DNA from 3 places in the Shewanella mangrovisoli genome. Region 1 is predicted to be linked to each of the others. Evidence: predicted binding sites of a transcription regulator. Region 1 holds the regulator's gene; each other region holds the start of a gene.

Evidence for each region. The regulator sigma-54, encoded in region 1, starts transcription at its own class of promoters, with help from an activator protein. The targets are predictions, from matches to a motif close to GTTGGCACGNNNNTNGNNT.
Region 2: K0H60_RS14255 (DUF3192 domain-containing protein) is a predicted target of sigma-54. The motif match lies at 1,844-1,862, and genes of this name have one in related genera.
Region 3: K0H60_RS14355 (BON domain-containing protein) is a predicted target of sigma-54. The motif match lies at 1,484-1,502, and genes of this name have one in related genera.

Annotation. Positions count from the first base shown of each region.
Region 1 covers NZ_CP080412.1:831,716-835,285, reverse strand. Annotated here, with positions in the region: gene lptC (LPS export ABC transporter periplasmic protein LptC) at 1-539, shown strand, start outside; gene lptA (lipopolysaccharide transport periplasmic protein LptA) at 526-1,077, shown strand; gene lptB (LPS export ABC transporter ATP-binding protein) at 1,074-1,805, shown strand; gene K0H60_RS03680 (RNA polymerase factor sigma-54) at 1,912-3,387, shown strand; gene hpf (ribosome hibernation promoting factor) at 3,416-3,570, shown strand, end outside.
Region 2 covers NZ_CP080412.1:3,231,030-3,234,599, forward strand. Annotated here, with positions in the region: gene K0H60_RS14240 (Mpo1-like protein) at 42-347, opposite strand; gene K0H60_RS14245 (GNAT family N-acetyltransferase) at 340-978, opposite strand; gene K0H60_RS14250 (DUF2789 domain-containing protein) at 1,123-1,356, shown strand; gene K0H60_RS14255 (DUF3192 domain-containing protein) at 1,406-1,804, opposite strand; gene K0H60_RS14260 (hypothetical protein) at 1,952-2,335, shown strand; gene K0H60_RS14265 (Zn-ribbon-containing protein) at 2,335-3,108, shown strand; gene syd (SecY-interacting protein) at 3,215-3,570, opposite strand, start outside.
Region 3 covers NZ_CP080412.1:3,262,167-3,265,736, reverse strand. Annotated here, with positions in the region: gene K0H60_RS14365 (hypothetical protein) at 1-226, shown strand, start outside; gene K0H60_RS14360 (DUF3224 domain-containing protein) at 351-767, shown strand; gene K0H60_RS14355 (BON domain-containing protein) at 901-1,449, opposite strand; gene K0H60_RS14350 (hypothetical protein) at 1,723-2,187, opposite strand; gene K0H60_RS14345 (sigma-54 interaction domain-containing protein) at 2,442-3,570, shown strand, end outside.

The DNA.
Region 1 (3,570 bases):
TTATCGCCTTTTTTGGTACTGCGCTGGTGCTATATTGGCAAGTGCAGCAAAAACGCGGTGGCGATACGGATGACAGCTTGAACGTCAGTGACAGACCCGATTACATTATCGAAGATCTGCGCAGTATTGAGTTTAATGAACAAGGGCAAGTTAACAGTCGCGTCACGGCAAAGCACATGGAACACTATGAGCTGAAAAACCAAACCGACTTTACTGAGCCCGTCTATCTTGTCTATCCCGACCAAGGTAAAGCAAAATGGCAGATCCGAGCCGACCAAGGTCGACTCAACAAAGATACCGGCAAGGTTGTATTAGAAAATAATGTTATTATCGATGCCATCAGCCCTGGTGAACCCATACAGACATTGTCCACCAGTTTTTTAGAACTCGATCTCAACACTATGATAATGACCTCTGACCGCATCATTTACGTCACAGGGAAAGATTTTAATATTCAAGGGCAAGGCCTTTATGCCGACCTTAACGCGCAGGAAGTGCAATTGACCAGTCAGGTAGTAGGAACCTATGAAGCAAAATAACATATTACTTGCCGGCCTAATGCTAATCACCAGCATGAGTGCCTTCGCCAAGGTCGGTGACTTACAGCAAGAAGTGAAAATTAAAGCCGTTAGCCAAACTGCGGACATTAAAAACAATCAGATCATTTTCTTCGGTCCGGTTGAAGTCACCCAAGGCTCGATTAAAATCCATGCAGATCAACTACGTGCATTTTCTGCCGAAGGGGAAAACAGCAAGATTTTAGTGGCAACGGGTAACCCTGCGACTTACAGCCAAATTCTCGACGATGGACGCCCAGCTTCGGCTAGCGCCAAAGAAATTCGCTACGAAATGGCGACCCGCACCCTGACCTTAACAGGCTCAGCGACCCTAGACCAAGCGGGTAGCCAAGTGACGGGTAACCTCATCCGTTACGATATTATTCAGCAAAAACTGATCGCTGAGAGCACAGGTAGCGGCGATGATCGCGTGATTACCATTATTCAACCTGACAACTATCAGGAAGAACTCAAGAATCAGCCTGCGGACAAACCTGTGAAAAAACAGGATTCTAAATGACCCAAATCACCTTAAAAGCACAGAATCTCGCTAAGAGTTATAAGAGTCGTCAGGTTGTGAAAGATGTCAGCCTGACGGTCAAAACGGGTCAAGTCGTCGGCCTGCTCGGCCCAAACGGTGCGGGTAAAACCACCACCTTTTACATGGTCGTGGGCTTAGTCAAAAGCGATAAAGGCCATATCTTTATCGACGATGATGATTTAACCGCCGATCCCATGCACCTGCGCGCCCGCAAAGGCATTGGTTACCTGCCACAGGAAGCCAGTATCTTTCGCAAGCTGACAGTGCACGACAATATCATGGCGGTACTGCAAACCCGTAAAGAGCTCAATCGCGACCAACGCGAAGAAGAGCTGGAACATCTGCTCGAAGAGTTCCATATCACCCATATTCGCGATAGCCAAGGCATGTCGTTATCGGGCGGTGAACGTCGCCGCGTCGAAATTGCCCGCGCCTTAGCGGCCAATCCTAAGTTTATTCTGCTCGATGAACCCTTCGCCGGTGTCGACCCGATTTCGGTTATCGATATCAAGAAAATCATCGAACAACTCAAGAGCCGAGGCCTTGGGGTACTGATCACAGACCACAATGTGCGCGAGACTTTAGACGTCTGTGAACATGCCTACATTGTCAGTCACGGAAACCTGATTGCCGAAGGAACTCCCGCAGAGATCTTAGACAATCAGCAAGTTAGGGCTGTGTACTTAGGTGAACAATTCAGGCTATAGTTACTTAAACAGAGCCAATTAGCCTTGAATTTTGGCTTAGTAAGCGCCATCAATATGATAACAAGCGGCCTAAATTCAAAATAATAACGTAGGGATCAGCGGTAACATGAAAGCGTCACTCCAGCTCAAACTGGGTCAACAGTTAACCATGACGCCACAACTTCAACAGGCCATTCGTCTGTTGCAATTGTCGTCATTGGAACTGCAGCAAGAGATCCAGCAAGCCTTAGACTCTAATCCTCTTCTCGAGCTGGAAGAGGAGCAATTCGACGCGCCTACCGAACGTAAGCAAGATATCGCCGATACCGACTTTAGCGAAACGACAGCTCAGCCACAGGAACAAGATAATTCCACCGTAGACATTGCCGAGTCGCTGACCAAAGAATCCCTGCCCGAAGAACTCCCCATGGACACCACTTGGGATGAAGTCTTTACCGCATCGCCAAACTCAGGTTCTGGCGCTAGCCGTGAAGATGACATGCCCTTCCAAGGGGAAACCAGTGAAGGCCTGTACGAACATTTAGAATGGCAAAAAAACCTCACGCCCTTCTCTGAAACCGATTTAGCCATCGCCACCGCGATTATTGATGCCATTGACGATCAAGGTTATCTCACTCAAAGTACTGAAGATATCCTCGAGGCCATGGGCAATCCCGAGATAGAACTGGATGAAGTCGAAGCCGTACTCAAGCGCATTCAACACTTCGATCCCGTCGGTGTCGCCGCAAGGGATTTAAGCGAATGTCTGCTTATCCAACTCTCCCATTTTTCGCCAGATACCCCACACCTCGAAAACGCCCGTATGTTGATCAAAGATCATTTAGATCTGATCGCTGCCCGCGACTTTAGGTTGTTGATGCGTAAAACCAAGCTTAAGGAAGATGATCTGCGCGAGAGCATTGCCCTCATCCAAACCTTAAACCCTCGCCCCGGTTTGCTCATCACCCCTGTCGATGAAGAATATGTCATCCCCGATGTGTCGGTGTCGAAGAAAAATGGTCGCTGGGTGGTCGAGTTAAACCCGGACTGCATGCCAAAAATCAATGTAAATCAGCAATATGCAGCCATGGCGCGCAGCACCAAAAGCCAAGCCGATAGCCAATTTATCCGCGGGCATCTGCAAGAAGCCAAGTGGTTTATTAAAAGCCTTGAAAGCCGTAACGAAACACTGCTCAAGGTGGCAAACTGCATAGTGCAATACCAACAGGGTTTCTTCGAATACGGTGAAGAAGCCATGAAACCTATGGTCCTAAACGATATCGCCGAGGCGGTAGAGATGCATGAGTCCACCATTTCACGGGTGACCACACAAAAATACATGCATACCCCAAAGGGACTTTTTGAACTAAAATATTTCTTCTCAAGCCACGTCGGGACTGATGATGGCGGTGAGTGCTCATCCACGGCAATCAGAGCCTTCATTAAGAAACTGGTTGCAGCGGAAAACCAGAAAAAACCATTAAGCGACAGCAAGATGGCGCAGCTTCTGGCAGAACAGGGAATTAACGTTGCGCGCAGAACCATTGCGAAGTACCGAGAGGCGATGCTTATTCCCCCTTCCAATCAGCGTAAAAGTTTATAGCCTAAAGTGGAAATCGGAGGACGTTTATATGCAAATAAACCTGAGTGGACACCATATCGAGATTACTGAATCGTTACGGGCTTATGTTGAGGAAAAGTTTTCAAAACTTGAACGTCATTTCGAACAGATCAATAATGTGCACGTTGTGCTCAATGTTGAGAAAATGCAACAAATTGCCGAAGC
Region 2 (3,570 bases), 2.3 Mb from region 1:
ATCTCTCACACGGGTGTCAGCTTCTCACTGGTGAGGGACATTTAGCACTTCAACTTACCGGTGAGAATTTGTGCAAACATCACCCAATCTCCCATCAAACTGTACAAGGGATATTGGAATGTCGCAGGGCGATTATGCTCAAACACAAAGTGTCCCACCCAAGCAAAACCATATCCCACTAGTGGGATAAACAGTAAAAACCAACCATTTGCGAAAAGCAGCGCAGCGACGAATAACAGGAGCACCAGAATACTGCCAATAAAGTGCAATCGCCTGCAGCTCAAGTCCTGATGTTGTGAGAGGTAAAAAGGGTAAAACTCAGCGAAGGAGCGGTAAGGTTCATTCATCTTGTTGGCCCGTGTAAAAGAGTAATTGTCCGGCCACATTGCCTATGCTCAATTCTCCGAGGGAGACAAAATCATGTTGCATAAATAACTGGCTATGGGCTTCTTGGGTGGTAAAGACCCCAATCCCCTCAAGCTCGGGCTGCTCATCGCACCAACTCACTACGGCTTGCACGAGTTGATGACCTAACCCCTTTCCCTGCTCATTAGGCGCAAGGGCGATAAATTGTAGGATCCCGCAGTGCTCGCTCGGCAGCAGCTCGACGATGCTCGATTCTTTCTTCATCATCGCCTGGGTCGATTGCCAGCCCGTACCAAGCAACATCTTGAGTCGCCAGTGCCAATAGCGGCCCTCCCCGAGGGGTACTTCCTGGGTGACCACACAGGCAACACCGACTAAGCGCGTTTGGTCAAACAGCCCGATTAAGGCTTGCTTCTCCTGCCAGAGCGCATTCAACTCTTCGCGGATTGCGGCACGTAATTTTTGTTCGTAGGCGAATTTGTCTGAAGTGGATAAGGCATCCACAAAGAAAGGATCGTCATGATAGGCGTTGTAGAGAATCGAAGCGGCGAGGCGTAAATCTTCGGCGGTGAGATAAACTGCACGGCACTCATCCAAGGTATTATTGTCCATTATTAGAATTCCTTGATTTAGATCACACTCTTAGGAGTAATAATCACTGTATCAAGGAAACAAAAAAGTGCAAATTTTAATCATAGATTGCATTTTTCAGTGAGTTGCATACCCTAGATAAAGGCACACAGAGAGGATGCGAGCATGGATACCACGCCAGTCGATTTGAGTCATCTATTTGAACAGTTGGGATTAGCCAATCAAGCTCAAGCCATCAACCAGTTTATTGCGACCCATCAACTTCCCCCAGAGACACACTTAACCGAAGCCCCGTTTTGGACGCAGGCGCAAAAGAGTTTTCTGACCGAGGCATTAGAGGCCGATGCCCAGTGGACCGAACTTATCGAGCAGCTCGATGTGCAATTAAGAAAGCCCTAATGGCTTAGGGCTGACACTGAATCACTTAATGGCGAGTTGCGTTGAGTCGTTAAATTTTGCTGTAGGCGGTGTCGCCCCAACCGACCAGTACACTGTTACTTAAGACGATTGGTGTGCATTCATCCTTAGTGGTTTTACCGTCGCTGTGGGTATGCTGGGTGCGATAGAAGAGTACCAACACTTCTTTATCGGCTTGGCCGTCTTTCTGTTGCAGATAAGACTCGCTAAAGTCCGAGGCGCCCATTAGGGTCATCACTTGGTCTTTACTCATGCCAAGGCTGAGCTTAGTCAGATTATTGCGGTTTTTGTCCTGTGTTTTTTCCCAAGATTCGTTGCTATCCCACTTAGATTCACTGTCGCCGACATTGACCACACAACCGCTAAGACCTAAGCTTGCTAACCCTAAAAACGTGACCGCGATGAGTTTGCGATTAATATTTGCGTTCATATTATGACTTCCTGTGTACTTGTTATAAAAATGCTTAAAAAGCAAAATCAATGCCAAACAGCAATATATTGATTTATAAGAACTAAAATAACCACGCCACAGTAAGTTAGTGAAAAACACGATATAGATTAAGGAATTTCACTTATTATGAGTCCGATTGACCAAGTGTTAGCAGCAGCGTGCGCACTCGAAGCCAGCGGTAAAACCCCTAGCCTTGCCCTGATAAAAAGCCGCGTCGGTAACAAAATCCCTATGCCGCTGTTAATCCAAGGATTACAGCAGTTTAAATCGATACCTAAAGCCGAGCGTGAGCGTTTAGCGACCCAATCACAGCCCATGGTTGAAGAGACACATACCGCCGAAGCTTCGCCACTCACAGTCGCCACACTGGCGCAACAGTTAGCCCTGTTACAACAGGGCATTGAGCAGGCCCTCACGTTAAAAAGCAACGAGATCATGCAACTCAAAAATGAACTTATCGAGCTGAAACAACGTGTCAGTCAACTCGAATCCCAAGGAAAATCCGCTTAATGTTTGTCACCGAATTACGCTTTGAATGCTTTGCCGATACCACCATCAGTGCGGCAGAACGTGCCATCAATCAATTACTCGAAGCCTACCGCGCTAATGGCCAAATCCTCGGCCGCGAATTTGCCGTGGCCTTTAATGAGGGCGAATTTCGAGTACGCTTACTCATGCCTGAAAAAAACAGTTTGAATCATCGCTATCACAGCCCTTGGGTGAAAAAAGCGCTGGCGGAATTAACCGAGGCTAAGCTACTGGCGCCACGCGAAAAATTTATCGGTCAGGATATTAATTCTGAGGTGAGTAACACTGAGTCACCCAGCTGGCAGCTGCTGTACACTAGCTATGTGCATATGTGCTCGCCCCTGCGAAGTGGCGATAACCTATTGCCCATTCCGCTGTACCAAATCCCCGCCACCTTTAATGGTGACCATAAACGGGTGATCCGCTGGCAAACCGAGTGGCAAGCCTGTGATGAGTTACAAATGGCGGCAGCCACTAAGGCAGAATTTGCCGCGCTGGAAGAATTATCCAGCCCTAGCAGTGATTTATTTAGGAGAGGTTGGGATTTACGCGGCCGAATCGAATACCTGACCAAAATCCCCACTTACTATTATTTGTATCGCGTTGGAGGACAGGATCTGCAATCCGAGTTAGCTCGCCCCTGCCCACGCTGTGGCAGTCACGACTGGAAACTCGATGAGCCGCTATTAGATATGTTCCACTTTCGCTGCGAACCTTGCCGCATAGTATCTAACTTGTCTTGGGACCATCAATAACGCCCTATGCTAAAGCGCAAACTCGGCAGGCAAAATTGCCGAGCCGAGTTTGCGAAACAGGTTTGCAAGAGGCTTTTCAAGAGACCTTTGCAACATTTCCCCGCGCTTAACGCTTACCTATCAGGTTGTGCCACATACGTTTAAAGCTGGCAAAAATCCCCGGATGTTCGAGCGCTGGCATAGGCAATTCTTCATGTTTCACGGGCGGCGCGATACGTGGCGATAAGGCCTCAATAAATTCAGCTAAACTCGACGCCAATTGAATGGAGGGAAGCTCGCCGGGGATTTCAACCCAGACACTACCATCGGCATTATCAACGGTTAGCATCTTATCGCCCTCATCCAGCAAACCAATAAACCAAGTTGCTGGTTGCTTGAGCTTTTGCTTCATCATTAAGTGGCCGATGATATTTTGCTGCAGGGCATCAAAATCCGCCTCGTTCCATACCTGCAGCAATTCGC
Region 3 (3,570 bases), 2.3 Mb from region 1:
TAGCTTAGATTATGCTCAAAATCGATTAGTGCACTTAGGCAGTGTGTTTATTGGTGATCGCATCGAAGTCGATAGTATTGAACCCGTGTATCCCTTTGAGGCGCCGTTTAAAGTCGCTATTACCTACCGCGATAGGGCGGCTGACCAACCTATGGCCGAGGAGCCTAACGTGGCTAAAACCCTTGAAGTCGGTGTGAGTGAAACGGAAATTAAAGCACTGTATTAGGTTTATATCTGGGCTTATGCTAAGTTAATTTTACCTCAGCTACGGCTGAGGTATTTATTTCACCTAGCGGCTGGGAAAGCTAAGGTTTTGGCATAAAGCATAAAATTAAAACAAGGAGCGAGTCATGGAAATGACCAAAGTCACGGGCAAATTTGATGTTAAGCTCAATCCCGAGAGTGCCTATGCCACAGGTGTGGGGGGCGTGAACTTGGGCAGAATGACCTTAGATAAAAGCTTTTATGGTGAGCTAGAAGCTCGCAGCCAAGGCGAAATGCTCAGTGCCATGACGGCGGTAAAAGGCTCGGCGGGTTATGTAGCGATAGAGCAAGTCGTAGGTAAACTGTGCGGCAGACAGGGCAGTTTTGTGCTGCAACATTTTGGCATTATGACTGATGGTCAAAACCGATTACACCTTGAGGTTGTCCCCCATTCAGGTGCGGGTGAACTGGTGGGGTTATATGGCACTATGGCGATAAGCATCGAAAATGGCCAACATTTTTATGAGTTTAGCTTCTGCATCGAACAGGAAGCTGAAGCCTAAGGCATGATTAATATGGCATCGCACCGATAAAACAAAACCAGCCGAAGCTGGTTTTGTGATTTTTGCCCGAGTGACTAATATCAAGCGTTGAATTGGCAAGTGCTGAATTAGCAAGGGCTGCATGTCAGGACCATTATGAGGTTTTGACTTTGATCTTATCGACGACCTTTTTCACATCATCGGTATTTTTAGCAATGGTCAGGGCTAATTGACGCTCGGCATCGCTAGCCACTTCACCCTGTAAGGTCACTACGCCATCGGCAACATCGACATTAATTTGGGTGCCCGATACGTCGGTCGAGAACAACAGACGGGTTTTCACGACCGTTGCGACCTTAGAGTCGGTTAGGGTCTTCACCACCTCACTGGTGCCTTGGTCTTCATTCATCACGGTTAATTTGTTATCGACCCCTTTTACACCATCTAAGCTTTTGATGAGCTCAGCGGCGAGCGCCTTATCGACACTGCTCTCCACTTGACCGGTTAAGGTGACATGGCCGTTTTTCACGTCGGTCATAATGTCAAAGGAGTTGAGATTAGTATTGAGCAACAAAGTCGTTTCGGCCTTGCCATCGATCCAAGCATCTTTGGCGTCGTCTTTCCAATCCTGTGCGGCGGCCACATTTAAACTGATAGAACCGACAAGTAAGGTGGTTAAAGCTAAAGTTGTCGTGTTTTTCATAATGATATCCTCCGTTGTTATCTCGAAGGAACTAAAGCGTGAATCGTGCCAATATTTTTATCTAACTGATTTTAAATGGGTTAAGTGTTGTTTGTAACTTGTTTTAGGTGTTTGGCTTAATCGCCAAATCGGCGCTTTTTACCGACAAAATGTAAATATTACCTAGGGTGATTCAGCGATTGGGCTTAAGTGGGATAAGCGCTAAAAACAGTCAGACCGCATGCAACAAAAACGCGGCTCAGTTGGCCGCGTTATTTGGAGGTGTAGGCGCATTTACAGGGCTTGGCAGCGCAGGTGCAAAGTATCCAAATGGATTTGTAGCCAGGCAATATCTTCGGCCAATTGGCTGATTAACCTCGGGTGATTGGCTTTTTTGATTAATTGTTTGAGGTGGTTAAGGCGTTGACGCTCAAGCTCACAGAGCACGACGAGAGCATCGGCAAGTTGTTGTTTGATAAGTAAAGCATCGACATCGGCATAGGGCCGAGTCTGCGATGGCGGCGCCGAGTGAGGGCTCTCCCGTTGCAATGTTTGGGCGAGCAGTTGCCTAAATCGCGCCTGCATTCCTTGGTACGTCTTGATTTGGGCGATAAAAATGCGTTTTAGGCTGTAGTCATCGACTGAAGTATTGGCCCGAGTATAAAAATCCACGCCGGTTTGCGTCAGCTCGATTAACTCATTAACCAGCTTAATATCGGCGCTCAGCTCGGTCTGATGTTGCGCAACATTAGACGTCATAACGACCTCCTGTGGTAGTTTGGGCTGCTCCACCGACACGGATTGCCCAAGTTTTTTATGGAAATATCAACTTCATTCAGCTTCTATGCATATTTCGTTCACTTTTTAATGATAAGTTAATGACTTGATTTAACTGATGATATTTATCCATTGTCGCCAGTGGGCTGCTTATTATCGGCAACTCTTACCGTTGAGATTGTTAAAATTTCACGGCTGGCATACAGTGGTGCTTCATTCACAGGGAGTGGCACAAGATGATCCGACCAACGCTTTTCTATCATCTACAGGACTTCGAGACCGAGCAGGCATTAGTTCAGCTCGAGGGCGCGCAGACCTACAACAAGCTACGCAGTACCGATGATTTATCTTGGATTACTCAGCTGGAGGCCAATCGTATCGATGTGGCGATCATTGAGCTGCCCCGTCTAAGCCGTGAAGATTACTTAGCCTTACTCGAGTCCAGCGCCATTGCTGATGTGGAGTTTATTTTCCTCTCCGACGGCCTACCAAATCCTCACCTCGATAAACTCTTGTCCAAATACGCGGGCTACCATTTCCGTAAGCCCATCGATATGTCGTTGTTGTGCGAAACTTTAGCGGATTTTGCCCAGCATCTGGTTGCCAATACCTCGACGCGCATTCGCCCCTTTGCCAGCGAGTTAGATCAATATGGTCTGCTGGTGGGCTCCTCATTACCTATGCACCGTTTGTATCGCACTATCCGCCGCGTGTCGGCCGCCGAGAGCAATGTGTTGATTATCGGTGAGAGTGGCGCGGGTAAAGAATTGGTCGCCAATACCATTCACTTAGCCAGCCCGCGGGTGAATAAGCCCTATATTGCGATTAACTGCGGCGCCTTGAGCCCAGAATTGGTCGATAGTGAACTCTTCGGCCATGTAAAAGGCTCTTTCACTGGCGCGAATCGCGATCACCAAGGGGTATTTGAGCAGGCCGAAGGCGGCACCTTATTCCTCGATGAAGTCACCGAGATGCCCCTTGAGCATCAAGTTAAGCTATTAAGAGTGCTCGAAAATAATGAATATCGCCCCGTCGGCAGCCCTAAGGTGCTCAAGGCGAATGTGCGTATTGTGGCGGCGACAAACCGCGATCCTCTAGTGGCGATTGAGCAAGGACAACTGCGGGAAGACTTGTACTTTCGCTTAGCGCATTTCCCCATTCAAGTGCCGCCATTGCGGGAGCGTGGGGAAGATATAGTGGGACTGGCGAAGCATTTTCTGGCCTATCGCAATGCGGCGGAAAAACAGAGCAAAGTGTTCTCGCCTTCAAGTTTAGAGGCGATTGCGGCCCACACTTGGCCCGGTAATGTGCGCGAGTTAAAGCATGCTATCGAGCGCGCTTATATTCTGGCGGACCATGAGATTA